One region of the Streptacidiphilus sp. MAP12-16 genome, then DNA from elsewhere that is predicted to be linked to it. Evidence: riboswitches for the same ligand, from Rfam matches in the RefSeq annotation. Region 1 holds a riboswitch; each other region holds the start of a gene.
The links. A riboswitch is a leader RNA that binds a small molecule or an ion and turns the genes downstream of it on or off. The one in region 1 is predicted to bind cobalamin.

Region 1 (5,509 bases):
GATGCCGTCCGGGCCCAGCTCCTTGAACGAAAAGGGCACGGTGATCAGGCGGCCGTCGAACTCGGGGATGGCGACCTGCATCGCGGCGTCCATCGGGGACAGCGCCGCGTCCGACGCCTCCCAGGTGGCCCGGCTGGAGGTCAGGCACAGGCCCTGCAGCACCGGGACGTCCAGTTCGGCGAGCGCGCCGATGTCCCAGGCCTCCTCCGCGCCCCCGGCGGACGCCTCCGCGGCGACCGTCCCACCGGACGCAAGCACCGTCGCCACCACCGCGTCGCAGCGCCCCAGCAGGTCGTAGAGGCCGCTCTCCGCGCCGCGCAGCGAGCCGCAGAAGACCGGCAGCGCGTTGGCGCCCCGGGCCTCGACCGCGTCGCAGAGCGTGTCGACGAAGGCGGTGTTGCCGGACAGCTCGTGAGCCCGGTAGAACAGCACGCCCACAGTGGGGCGGCCGTCGACGAACGCGCGCCCGGCGCGCAGACCGTACTGCGGCATCGGCTGCGGCGGCTCGAAGCCCTCGCCGGTCAGCAGCACCGTGTCGGACAGGAAGCGCGCCAGCTCGGCCAGGTTCGCACTGCCGCCCTCGACCAGGTAGGCCAGCGACTCGGCGACCACGCCCGCCGGGACGGAGGACATCCCCATCAGCTCGGCGTCCGGCACGGACTCGCCGCCGAGCAGCACCGTCGGCACCCCGGAGGCGGCGATCGCCGCGAGGCCGTCCTCCCAGACCCGCCGGCCGCCGAGCAGCCGGACGACGGCGACGTCCGCGCCGTCGAGCAGCGCGCCCAGTTCCTCGCCGGCGTCGACCCGGGTGGGGTTGCCGATCCGGTACGCCGCGCCCGAGGCGCGGGCGGCCAGCAGGTCGGTGTCGGCGGTGGACAGCAGCAGCACCGTCGCCGCCTGTCCCGCCTGGCGGGACGACTCGTCATGCTCGGCCTGGTGCGTTTCCACGCTGTCTGCCCTTTCGGAAAGTGGTTCTCTCGGTGTGCGACTCATGGCGCGCCCGGTGGCACGAACGGCAGCCCGTCGGGGACGCCGCCCTCGATCAGCCGCAGCAGCGCGCCGGTGTCGGCGTGCTCCTCGATCAGGTCCCCCAGCCGTTCCAGCCGCTCTTCCCGCGCCGCGGGGAAGCAGGTGCCGGGCGCGGGTGTGAAGTCGCGGCCGGCCAGCGCGGCGACCTCGCGCAGGAAAGCCCGCCGGAAGCCGTCGTTCTCCAGTGCACCGTGCCAGGTCGTACCCCACACCGACCCGGCCCGGCAGCCGTCCAGAGCACGCCCCCGGTCATCGGAGATGAACACGTCCCCGCCCTCGACCGTGGCCACGCCGTGATGGATCTCGTATCCGGCGACGGTCTCCCCGTACGCCTGGCCGACCGGCCGGGCCAGCGTCTTCGCCGCCGCGAACTCCACCCGTATCGGAAGCAGTCCTAGCCCCGGGACGGCGCCCGCCCGCGACTCGACCTCGTCGAGGATGGTCCGCCCCAGCATCTGGTAGCCGCCGCACACGCCGAGCACCGGCAGGCCGTGCGAGGCGCGCTCGGCCAGCGCGGTGTCGAGGCCGCGCTCACGCAGCCAGGCCAGGTCCGCGATGGTGGCGCGGGTTCCCGGCAGGACGACCAGGTCGGCGTCCGCCAACTCCTCCGGCCGGGTCGCCCAGCGCACCAGCACTCCGGGCTCCTGCGCGAGCGCGTCGATGTCGGTGAAGTTGGACAGGCGCGGCAGCCGCACCACCGACACCCGCAGCACCTCGCTACCGTACGCGCCGCCGGTGGGCGCGCGGTCGACCAGACCGGCCAGGTCCAGCGAGTCCTCCGCGTCCAGCCACAGCCCGGACAGCATCGGCAGCACGCCCAGCGACGGACGGTGCGTCAGCGACTCCAGCATGTCCAGGCCGGGTTGCAGCAGCCTCACGTCGCCCCGGAACTTGTTGACGATCCATCCGCCCAGGTGCCGCTGGTCCTCGGCGGACAGCAGCGCCAGCGTCCCGAACATGGAGGCGAACACGCCGCCCCGGTCGATGTCGCCGACCACGACCACCGGCAGCCCGGCCGCCGTGGCCAGGCCCATGTTGGCGATGTCACGGTCCCGCAGGTTGATCTCGGCGGGGGAGCCCGCGCCCTCGCACACCACCACGTCGTAGCGGTCGCGCAGGTCGGCCAGGCAGTCCAGGGCGATCCGCAGCAACGCGGGCTTGCGCTCGCGGTAGTCCAGTGCGCCCACCTCGGCGACCGGTCGGCCCAGCACCACGACCTGGCTGCGCCCGTCGGCGCCGGGCTTGAGCAGCACCGGGTTCATCGCGGCCTCGGGTTCGATCCCGGCCGCCGCGGCCTGCATGGCCTGCGCGCGGCCGATCTCGGCGCCGTCAGCGGTGACGAAGGAGTTGAGCGACATGTTCTGCGCCTTGAACGGAGCGACCTTCACCCCCTGCCGGAGCAGCCAGCGGCAGATCCCGGCCGTGACCACGCTCTTTCCGGCGTCGGAGGTCGTCCCCGCGACCAGCAGCGCACCCTTCATCGCTTCCCCCTCCTCGTCGGACTCCCCGTCAGGTTCCGCGCCAAGTTCCGAGCCAAGTTCCGCGCCAGCCCTGCCACGGCTGTGACCAGGACTGCCAGCAGGCCGACCCGCCGCGACAGCACGCAGGCCCGTTCGATGTCCGCGACCTCGACCGGCCGCAGTTCCGCTCCCAGCACCGCCCGGTGCTCCCATTTCTCTCCGTAGCGGAGCGTCCCCCCCAGCCGTACGCCCAGGGCGCCCGCGAACGCCGCCTCGGCCTGGCCGGCGTTGGGGCTGGGATGACTGGAGGCGTCACGCCGCCACACCCGCCAGGCGTCCGCGCGCCGCTCCGGCTCTGCGGCGGCCACCGCCAGCAGCGCGGTCAGCCGCGCCCCGGGCCAGCCCGCCACGTCGTCCAGTCGCGCCGAGGCCCACCCGAACCGCAGGTACCGCGCCGAGCGGTGCCCCACCATGGCGTCCAGGGTGTTCACGGCCCGGAACGCCAGCAGCCCCGGTGTGCCCGCCACCGCGCCCCACACCAGCGCGTTCACGACCGCGTCCGCGGTGTTCTCCGCGACGGACTCGACCACCGCCCGGGCGACCTGCTGCTCCGTCAGCTCGCGCGGGTCCCGCCCGCAGAGGTGCGGAAGTCGCTCCCGCGCCGCCGTGAGGTCCCCGGCCTGCAGCGCGCCGCCGATCGTGCGCGCCTCCCGGACAAGCGATGCGCCCCCCAGCACAGTCCAGCTCGCCGCCCCGGCCAGGAGCACCTGTCCGGCACGCCTCCCGCCCAGCGCCCGCCCGGTGCAGACCGCGGCACCCGCCACCGCGCCCACGCAGACGGCCGTGAAGAGCGCGCCGGCGTCCCTCCGGTCCCGCCACAGCCGCCGTTCCAGCACTCCGGCGGCGCGTCCGAACCCGGCCACGGGGTGTCCGCGCCGGGGATCGCCGAAGGCGGTGTCGGCCGCGTATCCGGCGGCGAGGCCCAGAGCGACCGCCGTACCCGGGGCGGTCGCACGTGCTGCGGTCGCACGCACGGCGGTCAGTGGGGCGGCTGCGCGGGGACGTGGACAGCGGGAGACGGCGGCGGCAGGGCAGCGCGCATGGCGTGGATGTCCTCACTCAGGGTCCGCGCCCTGGATCGACGAACCGGGGGCGAGAGTCTCCTGGCTTCCGGATCGACACGCTCCCGGGCCTTCCCGCAGCGGTGTCACCCGCCGCCGTGGCCGTCGTTCGAGAGCGCTCCCCGGTGACAGTGGCGGGACCGCGCCGGACTGAGGGTCTCCCCTGTCACCGGCTTCCTCTCCGTGCCTCCGTTTGGCCTTGCGATCCCACCACGCCGCCCGACCGACCGTCAACACGGACCCCGACGGACTCGGTCACATCTCCGCAGGTCGCCCCGCCACCGGTGGACCGGCCGGAAGACCGGCCACGGGTGGGCCGGCCGGCGGAAGACCGGCCGGCTCCAGGGAGGGCGGGGCGCTCACGCCGCGTGGTCCCCGCCCTTCGCGGTCGGCGGCGGCGACTGCTGCGGACGCACGATGCGCAGCAGCTCCACGGTGCCCTTGACGACCGGCCCCGGCCCGGACTGGCCCTGCGGTCCCTGACGCTGCAGCATCTGGCTCTGCACGACCTGCTCGCCCGGGCTGGTCGGCGGGCGGAGCACATGGTCCTCGAGCCAGGACATTCCCAAGATCACTACAAGACCCAGCGGAGCGATGAGCAGGCACAGAAGGACAGACATGGGCACCCCAAGGAGTTGAGTGCTGCGGTCTTCCGGTCCCCCCGCACTCAAGCGTCTGCCACCGCCCGGCGTTCCGCATCTCGAGGCCGCCCTGCCTACTCCCGCTGCCTGCACACGCGTGCGGCAAGGGTCAGTGGCGCGGTCAGTGGCGCCCCGAAACCACGTCCGCCACGCGGGCGATCGGCGAGGTGGTGGCCCTGCCTCCGCGCTCCTGGCGGTCCGCCGTGTGGTAGGCGGCGTACATGGCGTGTACACCGATCCAGCGCAGCGGTTCCGGCTCCCAGCGGCGGACCTGGTGGCCCACCCACGGCAGCGCCGTGAGACTCGTCTCGCCGCCCGAACCCAGCTCCCGCAGCACCAGGTCACGCAGAGTGCGCGCGGCCAGGTTGGTCGTGGTCACGCCGCTGCCGACGTAACCGCCCGCCCAGCCGAGGCCCGAGGCCCGGTCGAGCTCCACTGTCGAACACCAGTCCCGGGGCACGCCGAGAACGCCCGACCAGGCATGGTCGATCCGGGCGTCGCGCGCTGCCGGGAAGAAGTCGACCAGGATGTTCCGCAACTGGTCGATGGTCCGCTGCGCCGTCACCCCGTCGGTGTCGGTCCGCGAGCCGAAGCGGTACGGCACGCCGCGCCCACCCAGCGCGATCCGGTCGTCGGCGGTCCGCTGCGCGTACATGTACGCGTGTGCCAGGTCACCCAGGGTCTCCCGGCCCGACCAGCCCGCCGCCTCCCAGAACGACGCGGGCAGCGGCTCGGTGACGACCATCGAGGAGTTCATCGGCAGCCAGGACCGCCGCTCGCCGCGCAGTGCCGAGGTGAAGCCCTCGGTGGCCCGCAGCACGAAGCGCGCCGACACCGTGCCCCGGGCCGTGACCGCCCGCGCGGGGCGTCCGTCACCGGCCGGGAGGATCTCGGTGACGGGCGTGCCCTCGTAGATCTCGACACCCATCGACTCGACCACCCGGGCCAGCCCCACGACCAGCTTCGCGGGCTGGATCCGCGCGCCGTGCGGCGTCCAGCTGCCGCCCAGCGCACCCGAGACGTTGATCCGCTGCGCGGCCTCGGCCGCGCCGAGCAGCTGCTGCTCGGTCTCGCCGAAGGAGTGCTCCTCCTCGACGTAGGCCTTCAGCCGGGAGAGTTGGGCCGGGGTCCTGGCGACCTCGAGCACGCCACCCTTCACCACGTCCGCGTCGATGCCCTCGGCCGCGCAGACCCCGATGACCTCGTCCACCGCGCCGTCCATGGCCTGCTGCATGGCGATCGCGCGCGCCTTGCCGTA
Region 2 (5,509 bases), on a different contig from region 1:
GAGGTAGGCGCCTCGCAGATTGGCTCCTCTGAGATCGGTGCCCTTGAGCCTGGCGCCGATGAGGTCGGCTCCCCTGCGCTCCTTCCGCCGGTGCCCGGCAGCGGCACGCACGAGTTCGCTCGTGCGCAGCAGCAGCTCGTTGACGTCGCTTCGGTGGGCCGCCAGGTCCAGCGCCGTCAGGGCGTCCGGGGCGAGGCGGGTCAGGCGTTCGGTCTCGTCGCGGGCGAGGCCGAGCTCGCGGTGGAGGGGGCGGGCCGGGTCGAGTGCGAGCGCCTCGGTCAGATACCAGAGCAATTCCTGCAGTTGCCGCATGACCGGGAAAACGTCGAACATCTGCCGTGCGGTGTGCGGAGCCTGTCGCCAGTCCTGTCCGCCGAAGGTGACCTGGGAGACCTTCTGCCCCGCGCCGAAGCAGTCGTAGACGGTGCATCCCTTGAAACCCTGCTGCCTGAGACCTGTGTGAATTCCGCAGCGGAAGTCCGTTTGGAGATTGGGGCAGGCATGTCCCGCGGATTTGCTGATCGCGAAATCGGCCGAGGCGGCGAAGGCCGGTACGACGCAGCACAGCGCGAAGCAGTTCCCGCAGTCGGCCCGCAGATCGAGGTGGCCTCCTACGGGGGCCGGCTCTGCGTCTTCGGGTTTCTCGGACAACGTGCGTGGTCTCCTGCTGGTATCGGGGACGGTTCGGTGCGTACGGCGGCGGCCTGGACGGTCAGCTGACGTCCAGGCCGGCCAAGCCTATCGTCCGGGCTCACCCGGGCCTCCGCCGCCGGCCCCGGGACACGTATGCCTACGCCCGGCGCGGCGGCGTCATCAACCCGCTTCGCCCCGGCCGCTGATGGCTGCCCTGTGGTTCCAGCGGTGCTCGACTCTGCCGAGGCGCCAGTAGCCCAGGGCCACCACCCAGACCGCGACGAACAGGCCGACGATCACGAAGCCGACGTTGTTGAGGTTCACCCCCGAGATCCAGTTGCTGACCGGGTCGTCCAGGCCGAGCTGGTCGTGCAGTACGCCGACGAGTTCGATCGTGCCGATCAGGAACGCCACGGCGATCGACAGGCCGGTGATGGTGAGGTTGTAGTAGACCTTGCGCACCGGGTTGGAGAACGCCCAGTGGTAGGCGAAGTTCATGAAGGTGCCGTCCAGCGTGTCGAACAGGCTCATCCCGGCGGCGAACAGCAGCGGCAGGCACAGGATCGCGTACCAGGGCAGCCCGGCGGCGGCGCCGGAACCGGCCATCACCATCAGGGTGACCTCGGTGGCGGTGTCGAAGCCGATGCCGAAGAGCAGTCCGATCGGGTACATCTGGCCGGGTCGGGTGATGGACTTGGTCAGTCGGCCCAGGATGCGGTTCATGAAGCCCCGGTTGTCCAGATGCTTCTCCAACTCGTGCTCGTCGAACTGGCCCGCGCGCATGGCCTTGAAGACACGGTGGATGCCGACCAGTGAGACCAGGTTGAGGGCTGCGATCAGGTAGAGGAAGCCGCCGGAGACGCTGGTGCTGACCACGCCGAGGGCCTGGTGGGCGCTGGACTTGTCATCGGTCAGCGTGGTGACGAAGTGGGCCCCGGCCGCGATGCCTCCGGCCAGGACCACCACGATCGTGGAGTGCCCCAGGGCGAACCAGAAGCCGACCGAGACGGGGCGCTTGCCGTCGGCCATCAGCTTCCTGGTGGTGTTGTCGATCGCCGCGATGTGGTCGGCGTCGAAGGCGTGCCGCATGCCCAGGGTGTAGGCGGTCACCCCCAGGCCCAGACCGAACACCTGGGTGCCGACCTGGTAGTGGTGCGGGGCCACCATGACGGCCAGAATCCCGAAGGCGACGACGTGGAGGGCGGCGATCACCGCCAGGAGGCCGCCGGTACGGAGCCAGTCCTTGCGCTCCCAGCGCATCGGCAGGGTGGCCGCTGTCGCTGTCCCACGCTCAGCAGTGGCGGACGGCGGGGTGGCGTTTTTGGGCAGGGTCATCTCAGGGCAGCCTCTCCAGCACCTCGTGAAGGGGGTCCCCCCGACCGGAGGCCGGGAGGTCATCGTGCGGTGCCGTGGCCGGTCTCCTGGCTGACGGGTCGAACGCTGCCGCAACCGGCCTTCCCAGACACCTGCAGTGTCCAGTGGCCTCCCGCCCTCAGGGGCGGGGGTGGTGCGGCAACTTCCCGATCACAGTGGCGAGGGCCGCTCCGGACTACTGCGACGAGCACAGCGAACCGGTCTTCCCGAACACCACGGCAGGCCCCACCGTAGGGGGCAGCCGTGCACATCGACAAGCCTGCGTAGATGCGCAGGTGTTGCATATCACCCCGAGGCAGGGGCGAAGATGAGCGCATGCACCTGGTTCCCGAGGACCGCGCACACCGGCGCGCGATCGACGAGCACACCGTCTGCGAAGCCATCGAGGGCATCGGCGACACCGCGCAGATCGGCGTGTGGGCCACCCGCTTCGCCCTGCTCGGCGAGCCCGGCAGACTCTCCCTGCTGCTGGCCATCCACCGGGCGGGCCCGATCGCGGTCTCCGACCTGGCCATCGCCACTGGCATCAACGACACGGGCGTGTCCCAAGCCCTGCGTCTGCTCCGGGCCTCGGGTACGGTCACCGCCGACAAGGACGGACGCGTCGTTCGCTACCGCCTGACGGACCCCCACATCGCGGCCCTGCTCAACACGATCCGCCCACCGGCGGCCCTGTCCTGATCAGCGCGCCTCGCGCGGGAGCCAGTGTCCGGCGAGCCAGGATAGGGTCCGCGCCCTTCTCGCCGATCGTGATGACCGTCGCCCTGCGCAACCAGTTCGGCGGCCACGCGCTCCAGAGCCGGGAGGCGGCTCAGTGACCCACCGCGCTCCCGCGTCCGCGCTCCTGCCCGTGCTCGGTCGGCGTGTTGCCGGCTGGGGACTCCGCCCGTGCTCGACCGGTCACGTGGCAGATCCCACTCTGGGACGCCCCCGCCGGTGGGGGTGGTGGGTTCGGAGCCAGCTGCATTACATTGCTGTTGACTATATTTGACAGAGGTTGTTGTATGGCGGTGGCTTGGAGCGCAAGACCGAAGGAGTGGGGATGGGTGGGGGAGGACGGGAAACTGTCGGCATCATCCTGGCGGGCGGTCGCGGGGAGCGCGCGAAGCCGATCACCTTGGAGAGCGCGGACTACATACGAAGCAAGGCGCTGATCCCGTTCGCGGGGCGCCGGTTGATCGAGTGGGTGGTGGACGCCTGCTGCGAGCAGGGGATCCGGCGGTTCTTCGTGGTCGCGCAGGGCCTGGAGAACCGCAGCCAGATCAAGTTGCTGCTCGGCCACGGGGAGCGGCACGGGGTCGAGGTCCAGTACTCGCGGGCCCGGTTCGACCGCTACAACGTCGGCTCCGGCGCAGCCACGCTGCACAACCTCGAGCAGTGGGACCTGGGCGAACAGGCCCTGGTCCTGCCCGTCGACTCAGTGTTCGAGTTTTCCCTGGCGGAGCTGGAGTCCACCCATCGGGCGACCGGCGCTGTGGTCACCGTGGCGGCAGTGGCCCGCTCGGCCGAGGAGGTGGCCGGCAAGTACGGGGTGATGCAGACCGGAGCGGGCGGGCGGGTGACCGGCTTCGTGGAGAAGCCGACCATGGGGCTCATCCGGCGGCTCTTCCCCCACACCGTGGCGCAGAGCGGAGCCACGCTCCCCACGAACGCCGGCATGTACCTCATCGACAGCCGCGGGCTGCGCCTTGCCGCACGCGAACCCGAGCTGATGCGCCAGGCACACCAACGCCTGGACTGGGGCGCGGACCTGCTGCCCTATCTGGTCAGCCACGACCTCCCGGTCGCGGCGCACGAGATCGCGAGGCTGGGCGACCTGGGCAACGTCCAGGACTACCTGCTCACCCTCAGGGACGTGCTGGGCGGCGGCTATCCGCACATGGACCGTCTGATGCCGCGTCCGCACACCCGCTCGCCGCGCTGCTGGGTCCACGAGAGCAGCCTGAACACCAAGGACGAGCTCGCGGGCACGACCCTGGCCGAGAAGATCAGCAGCGGCAGCGTGGTCATCGGCCCTGGGGTGCGGATCGGTCGCCACGTGGAGATCGGCCCCGGCGTGCGGCTGGAGTACTGCGACATCGGAGACGGCGCCGAACTCCGTGAAGGGGCCCGGCTGTCCCGTGCCTCCTGCGGGGACTCGTCCGTCATCGGCCCCTACGCGGACATCCGCGACTCCTATGTGGGTCCCATGGTCGAGGTCCAGTCCGAGCGCCGTAAGCCGGTTCGCCTGGAGGGCTTCACGGCGGTCGGCGACGGCGTCCAACTCCGGGCAGGTACCAGTCTGGAGCGCGTCAGCATCTATCCCCGGCTCAGCGTCCCCCGGTTGTCCAACGTGCCCCCGGGCACCAGCATCACCCACACCGACGACCTCCTCCAATGGGCCTGAGGACGGCTGTAGTGGCGCCGTCGGTGTTCCGGCACGCGTTGCCGGGCAATGTGCTGCGGGTGGCGCCGGGACCTGCTGCCGGCCGGCACGGTGCAGGTGGCGCGGGTGTGGGCGGAGCCGGAGCAGATGCGGCTGCGGATCTCCAGCGACTTCGACGGCCGCACTGTGCACGCGCTCGGAGGTGGCGCTCACCGCCGCAGCGCCCGCGGAAGGCTGAGCAGCACTTCCATCTCGTTGGCGGTGAAGACGGGCCCGAAGTCTCGTCCGACAGTCGTCATCCCTACCCGGCCGAGGGAGGTGCTGGGCTGATTCTGCGGTCGATTTCGAAGGCAAGGCTCAGTTCGGCGACCTCGCGGGGTTCCCCGAGGGAGCGTCCGGTGTGCTCCTCCAGGCGACGCAGGCGATGGCGCACGGTGTTGGGATGGCAGAACAGGGTTTCGGCGGCCAGGTCGGCCGAACCTCCGCTGTCGAGCCAGACGCCGAAGGTCTCCAGGAGCAGGCTCCGCTGAACCGGGGGGAGCCGGTCCAGCTCCGCCAGGACGGTGCGGGCGACGCGTTGCATGATCTCCGGGGCGCTCGCGGCGGCGACGGCCAGGGGGTCACGGTCGAAGACGGTGACCCTGCGGCCCTCGAAGGCACCGAGGAGCGCGATTCTGGCCAGTCGCAGGGCAGGAGCGGTGTTCATCAGGTCGTCGTACGGCGGACTGATCCCGACGTGGCCGACGGCGTTGGAGCCGATGATGCCGGCGAGGCGTTCGACGTTCCGGGCAGGCTCGGGTAGCCGGACGATTCCTACCTCGATGTCGTGCAGCAGGTGCCAGGCCGAGGCCGCGCCGACTGCCCTGAGGGCTTCCTCGGCTCCGCGGACCGCGTGACGTCCGACCTCGGGAACCTGGGCCGCGACGGCGACATAGGGTCCTTGCGGTGGGATGCGCAGGACCGCGGCGGCATCCCAGCCGTCGGTGCCCGCCAGCCGGCCCTCCACCAACGCCCGCACCACGGCCGAGCGTTGCTGCTCGCGACTGAGAGCCTGTGCAGTGAGTTCCTCGCGGTAGCCCTCGGCCATGTGCTGGGTGTAGGTGTCGAGCACCAGCCACATCTCGGACGCGGCCCGGA
Region 3 (5,509 bases), on a different contig from region 1:
CTGCACAACCTCCGGCGCCGGGTGATCCCCTTCCCCGAGCGCGGGCGCGACGGTCTGGACACCGTCGTCGCCCTGCACTGGTTCGGTCCCCTCCTCTGGTACCTGGTGGTCGGCGGCATGGTCCTGATCCGCTTCTGGGACTACTGGCGGACCCTGCTCTAGGGTCGTCGCTCCAGTGGTGGTCGCTCCAGTCGTCGCTCTAGAAGTCGTCGTCGAAGGACACGGAGCCCTCGACCGCGACCTGGTAGGCGGAGACCCGGCGTTCGAAGAAGTTGGTGAGCTCCTGGACGCCCTGGAGCTCCATGAAGCCGAACGGGTTCTCCGAGCCGTAGCGGACCGGGAGTCCCAGCCGGGCGAGGCGCTGGTCGGCGACGCACTGCAGGTACTCGCGCATGGACTCGGTGTTCATGCCCGGCAGCCCCTCGCCGCAGAGGTCGCGGGCGAACTGGAGCTCGGCCTCGACGGCCTCCTCCAGCATCGCGGTGACCTGCGCGCCGAGTTCGTCGTCCCAGAGGTCGGGCTCCTCGGCCCGGACGGTGTCGACGACCTGGAACGCGAAGTCCATGTGCATGGACTCGTCGCGGAACACCCAGTTGGTGCCGGTGGCGAGTCCGTGCAGCAGGCCGCGCGAGCGGAACCAGTAGACGTAGGCGAAGGCGCCGTAGAAGAACAGGCCCTCGATGCAGGCCGCGAAGCAGATCAGGTTGAGCAGGAAGCGGCGCCGGTCGGCCTTGGTCTGCAGCGAGTCCAGCTTTTCTACCTGGTCCATCCAGCGGAAGCAGAACTGGGCCTTCTCGCGGATGGAGGGGATGCTCTCCACGGCGGCGAAGGCCGCGTTGCGGTCCTCCGGGTCGGGGAGGTACGTATCCAGCAGGGTCAGATAGAACTGGACGTGCACCGCCTCCTCGAACAGCTGGCGGGAGAGGTAGAGCCGCGCCTCCGGTGAGTTGATGTGCTTGTAGAGGGTGAGCACCAGGTTGTTGGACACGATGGAGTCGCCGGTCGCGAAGAAGGCGACCAGGCGGCCCAGCAGGTGGCGCTCCTCCGCGCTGAGCTTGGCGAGATCGGCCACGTCCGAGTGCAGGTCCACCTCCTCCACGGTCCAGGTGTTCTTGATGGCGTTGCGGTAGTGCTCGTAGAAGTCCGGGTAGCGCATCGGACGGAGGGTCAGTTCGAAGCCCGGGTCGAGCAGGTTCTTCTCAGCGGCCGGAGTGTCGGACATTACTGGCAGGCCTCGCAGGACTCGGGGTTCTCGAGGGAGCAGGCGATGATCGCCTCTTCCTCGACGACGGGGACGACGGGGACGACAGGGGCGGCCGGGGCGGCGGCCGCCGCGCGGGCGATCCGGGTGGCCGGGCGGGAGCGCAGGTAGTAGGTGGTCTTCAGACCGACCTTCCAGGCGTACGCGTACATCGAGCTGAGCTTGCCGATGGTGGGCGAGGCCAGGAACAGGTTCAGCGACTGGCTCTGGTCGAGGTACGGCATCCGGGCCGCCGCCAGGTCGATCAGCGCGCGCTGGGGCAGTTCCCAGGCGGTGCGGTAGAGGGAGGCCAGGTCGGCGGGCAGGCCGGGGATGTCGAGTGCCGAGCCGTTGGACTCGCGCAGCGACTCCCGGGTCGCCGCGTTCCACAGGCCGCGGGCCTTGAGGTCCGCCACCAGGTACGGGTTGACCTGCAGGAACTCACCGCTGAGCGTCTCCCGCTTGAAGAGGTTGGACACCTGCGGCTCGATGCACTCGTAGACGCCGGCGATGGACGCGATGGTGGCCGTGGGCGCGATGGCGAGCAGCAGCGAGTTGCGCAGACCCGTCACCGCGACGCGCTCGCGCAGCGCCGTCCAGCGGTCGGCCCACTCCGTCCGCACCTCGAAGTGGTCGATGTGCAGTTGGCCGCGGGCGGCGCGGGTCTCCTCGTACGCGACATGCCGGCCGAGGCGCTCGGCCAGGTCGCAGCTGGTCTCGTAGGCGACGAGCATGATCCGCTCGGCGATCCGCGTGGACAGGCGCTCGGCCTCGGCGGAGTCGAACTCCAGGCGGAGCTTGAAGAAGACGTCCTGCAGGCCCATCACGCCCAGACCGACCGGCCGCCAGCGGGAGTTGGAGGCGGCGGCCTCGGGCGTCGGGTAGAAGTTGATGTCCACCACCCGGTCGAGGAAGGTCACGGCGGTGCGGACGGTGCTGTCGAGCCGGGTCCAGTCCATCTCGCCGGACGGCAGCAGATGCGCCCCGAGGTTGATCGAGCCGAGGTTGCAGACGGCGGTCTCGCCGTCGTCGGTGACCTCGAGGATCTCGGTGCAGAGATTCGAGGAGTGCACCGTGCGACCGGGCAGCGCGGTCTGGTTGGCGGCGCGGTTGGAGGCGTCCTTGAACGTCATCCAGCCGTTGCCGGTCTGCGCGAGGGTGCGCATCATCCGCGCGTACAGCGCCCGCGCCGGCAGGCTGCGGACCGCGAGACCGGCCGCTTCGGCCTTTGCGTAGGCGGCGTCGAACTCGGCGCCCCAGAGGTCCACCAGCTCCGGCACGTCGCCGGGGGAGAACAGCGACCACTCGGTGTCGGCGTCGACGCGGCGCATGAACTCGTCGGGGATCCAGTGCGCCAGGTTGAGGTTGTGGGTGCGGCGAGCCTCCTCGCCGGTGCTGTCGCGCAGTTCGAGGAACTCCTCGATGTCCGCGTGCCAGGTCTCCAGGTAGACGCAGGCCGCGCCCTTGCGGCGGCCGCCCTGGTTGACCGCCGCCACGGAGGAGTCCAGCGTGCGCAGGAACGGGACGATTCCGTTGGACTGGCCGTTGGTGCCCCGGATCAGGCTGCCGCGCGAGCGGATCCGGCTGTAGGAGAGGCCGATGCCGCCGGCGTGCTTGCTGAGCCGGGCGATCTGGGCGTAGCGGGAGTAGATCGAGTCCAGCTCGTCGAGGGGGGAGTCGAGCAGGTAGCAGGAGGACATCTGCGGGTGGCGGGTACCCGAGTTGAACAGCGTCGGCGAGGAGGGCAGGTACTCCAGGCGGCTCATCAGCCGGTACAGCTCCGCGACCTCGGCGACCGGCCCAGTGTCTCCGCCCTCCCGTCGCCCGCCGCCACCCTTGTCCGAGGTGCTTCGCGCCACACCTCCCGATTGCAGCCCGCAGGCGACGCGCAGCAGGAAGTGCTGCGGGGTCTCGATGACCTGACGGGTGATCGGGTGGCGCAGCAGGTAGCGGGAGTAGACCGTGCGCAGCCCGAAGTACTCGAAGCGGTCGTCGGCGGTCGGGTCGACCACCGCGTCCAGCGCTTCGGCGTGGGCGGCGACGAAGTCCGCCGTCGGGTGGCCGATCAGGCCCTCGCGATGGCCCACGGCGATGGAGGCGGCGAAGCAGGTCGCGCCCTGGCCGCCGGCCTCCTCGCGGATCTCCTCGGCGAGCAGCCGGGCGGCGAGCCGGGAGTACTGCGGGTCCTCGGCGATGAGGGAGGCCGCGCCCTCGATGGCGAGGCTGCGGAGCTCGGCGTAGCCGGCGCCGGTGCTGCGTCCGCGCAGGGCTGCGGCGGCGACCCGGCCGGGATCCACCTCGGGAAGGTCGGCGGAGCGCTCGGTGAGGGAGCGCAGCAGGGCGGTGCCGGGGGCGTCGGGGCTTGCGGCTTGCTGCTGCGGCAGGGTGGCTGATGCTCTGTTCACTGCGGTGCGCTCCTCGTCGGCGGCCGGTCGGCGGTGGGCCGCAGCGGCAGGTCGAGGAGCGCGTCGGTGCGCGCGAGGGCAGCACGGGGCGCGTCCCCGGCCCACCCGCGAGGCCCGGACGTACGACGTCCCGGGTCAGCGGGACGCACCGTCGGCAGGTACTCGGACTCGCGGGCAGGCACAGGGGCACAGCCGCTCACCGCTGCGGGGCAGTCCCGGAATCGCACCGGGTTCCCCTGCGTCGACAGCGAGAGTGAGCATACATGTAGGGGTGCATCAGAAATGCACCCCTACATGTAGTGTCTTCAGTGAGCGGAGTCACTCCCCGCCTCGACCTGCAGTTCGATCGCGTAGGTCAGCAGATCGATGCCCGGCACGGGTGACCAGTCGCGTTCGGGCGTGCGGACGAAGCCCAGCCGCTCGTAGATCCGGTGCGCGTGCACCATGGACTCCTGAGTGGACATCACCACGCGGGTGAGCCCAAGTTCCCGGGCCCGGTCCAGGCAGGCCCGCACCAGCGCCTCGCCCGCGCCGCGGCCCCGGGCCTCGGGCCTGACGGCGAGCATCCGGAACTCGCCCTCCTGGCCCCGGGCCAGGTCCGCGTAGGGCGAGCCGGGTGGGGCGAAGGTCACTGAGCCCAGCAGCGCGCCCGTCTCCGGATCGGCCGCGACCAGCAGTTCCGCGTGCCGCGCCCGGTCGCGCCCGTCGCGCAGCCGGGGCTCGTAGTCGCCGCCGCGAGGCGTGTGGCCGTCGGCGATGAAGGACTCGGCGGTGAGGTGGCCTGCGTCGTCGAGCTCGGAGTCGAGGGCGGGGCGGATGATGAGGTCCATGGGGAAAGTCTGCCTGAGCAGGCAGGAGATGTGCGGGGGAGGGGCGTCACCGGGATGGCGGCAGGGCGGCCGCTGCCACCGGGCATGACCCCTGGTGCTGTGTCAGATTCGGAGGGTGTTCGCGGTGGCGTCGGGCCTTCGCGCGTCAGCGGGAGCGAGGGTCACCATGAGGCTGCGTCGGACGGTGCGGCACGGGTTCGGCCGCGGGATAGGTCTCGGGATAGGTCTCGGCGCGGCCGGGTTGGTCGCCGGGCCGGCGCTGCTGCTGGGGACGGCCGGGACCGCGTCGGCGGCCTCCGCGGCGACGCCCGTGTCAGCGGGGACAGCGGGGACGGCGGGGACGGCGGTCTGCGGTGTGGACTTCGACGCACTGAGCCAGACGCCGCTGACGCTGAGGTTCAAGGGGCTGCACGGCGTCTACCGGGCCGGGGGCCAGTGGTCCCGGTTCCGGCTCACGGTGCGGACCCGTGCCGGGCAGAGCTGTGCGGGAGTCCGTCCGGTCGTCGTCTTCGGCGCGAGGAACCGGACCCTGCGCCGCGGTGACGTCCGGCTCCAGTGGCGGCAGGGATCCGGCTGGCACAGGGTGTCGATGGTCGCGGCTCAGGGCTCGCTGGTGGGCCAGGTCGGGCCGGGGCAGGGGCTGACCCTGCCGGCGCGGAGCAGGACCGCCCTGCCGTTGCGGATGCGCCTGGCGCCGGGCGCGCCGCCGGGGCAGTGGCTGACCATGGCGGTGGGCTTCGAGCCGGTCACGCTGGCCGGCCAGACCGTGCCGCTGCCGGTCGGGATCTCCGACCCGCACTACTTCCGCGTGGTGCGGGCCACGGAGCGACGGCACGACGCCCCCCAGCTCGCGGAGACCGGCGGTTCCGGGCTGGTCCCGCTGGCCGCGGGCGGGTCGGCGCTGGCCCTGGGCGGCGGCGTGGCGCTGGTCGCCTGCGCGCGCCGCCGCCCCCCGATGCACGAGAAGTAACGGCCGGGGGAGCGACAGGGCTCGGGCGCCCGCCGCCCGGCACCTGCGCTTGCCGCGTTGCCGC

Region 2: another riboswitch for cobalamin. It lies ahead of ABIA33_RS11970 (HoxN/HupN/NixA family nickel/cobalt transporter); the one in region 1 lies ahead of ABIA33_RS13515 (cobalamin biosynthesis protein).
Region 3: another riboswitch for cobalamin. It lies ahead of ABIA33_RS05890 (ribonucleoside-diphosphate reductase subunit alpha); the one in region 1 lies ahead of ABIA33_RS13515 (cobalamin biosynthesis protein).

What each region holds. Positions count from the first base shown of each region.
Region 1 is NZ_JBGCBY010000008.1:295,923-301,431, forward strand. Features, by position in the region: gene cobN (cobaltochelatase subunit CobN) at 1-879, opposite strand, end outside; gene ABIA33_RS13510 (cobyric acid synthase) at 990-2,510, opposite strand; gene ABIA33_RS13515 (cobalamin biosynthesis protein) at 2,507-3,523, opposite strand; cobalamin riboswitch at 3,646-3,791, opposite strand; gene ABIA33_RS13520 (hypothetical protein) at 3,970-4,230, opposite strand; gene ABIA33_RS13525 (NAD(P)/FAD-dependent oxidoreductase) at 4,373-5,509, opposite strand, start outside.
Region 2 is NZ_JBGCBY010000007.1:268,232-273,740, forward strand. Features, by position in the region: gene ABIA33_RS11965 (pentapeptide repeat-containing protein) at 1-651, opposite strand, end outside; gene ABIA33_RS11970 (HoxN/HupN/NixA family nickel/cobalt transporter) at 814-1,968, opposite strand; cobalamin riboswitch at 2,027-2,240, opposite strand; gene ABIA33_RS11975 (ArsR/SmtB family transcription factor) at 2,323-2,688, shown strand; gene ABIA33_RS11980 (sugar phosphate nucleotidyltransferase) at 3,050-4,393, shown strand; gene ABIA33_RS11985 (PucR family transcriptional regulator) at 4,674-5,509, opposite strand, start outside.
Region 3 is NZ_JBGCBY010000004.1:33,245-38,753, reverse strand. Features, by position in the region: gene ABIA33_RS05900 (vitamin K epoxide reductase family protein) at 1-162, shown strand, start outside; gene ABIA33_RS05895 (ribonucleotide-diphosphate reductase subunit beta) at 200-1,222, opposite strand; gene ABIA33_RS05890 (ribonucleoside-diphosphate reductase subunit alpha) at 1,222-3,645, opposite strand; cobalamin riboswitch at 3,781-3,923, opposite strand; gene ABIA33_RS05885 (GNAT family N-acetyltransferase) at 3,951-4,475, opposite strand; gene ABIA33_RS05880 (hypothetical protein) at 4,642-5,445, shown strand.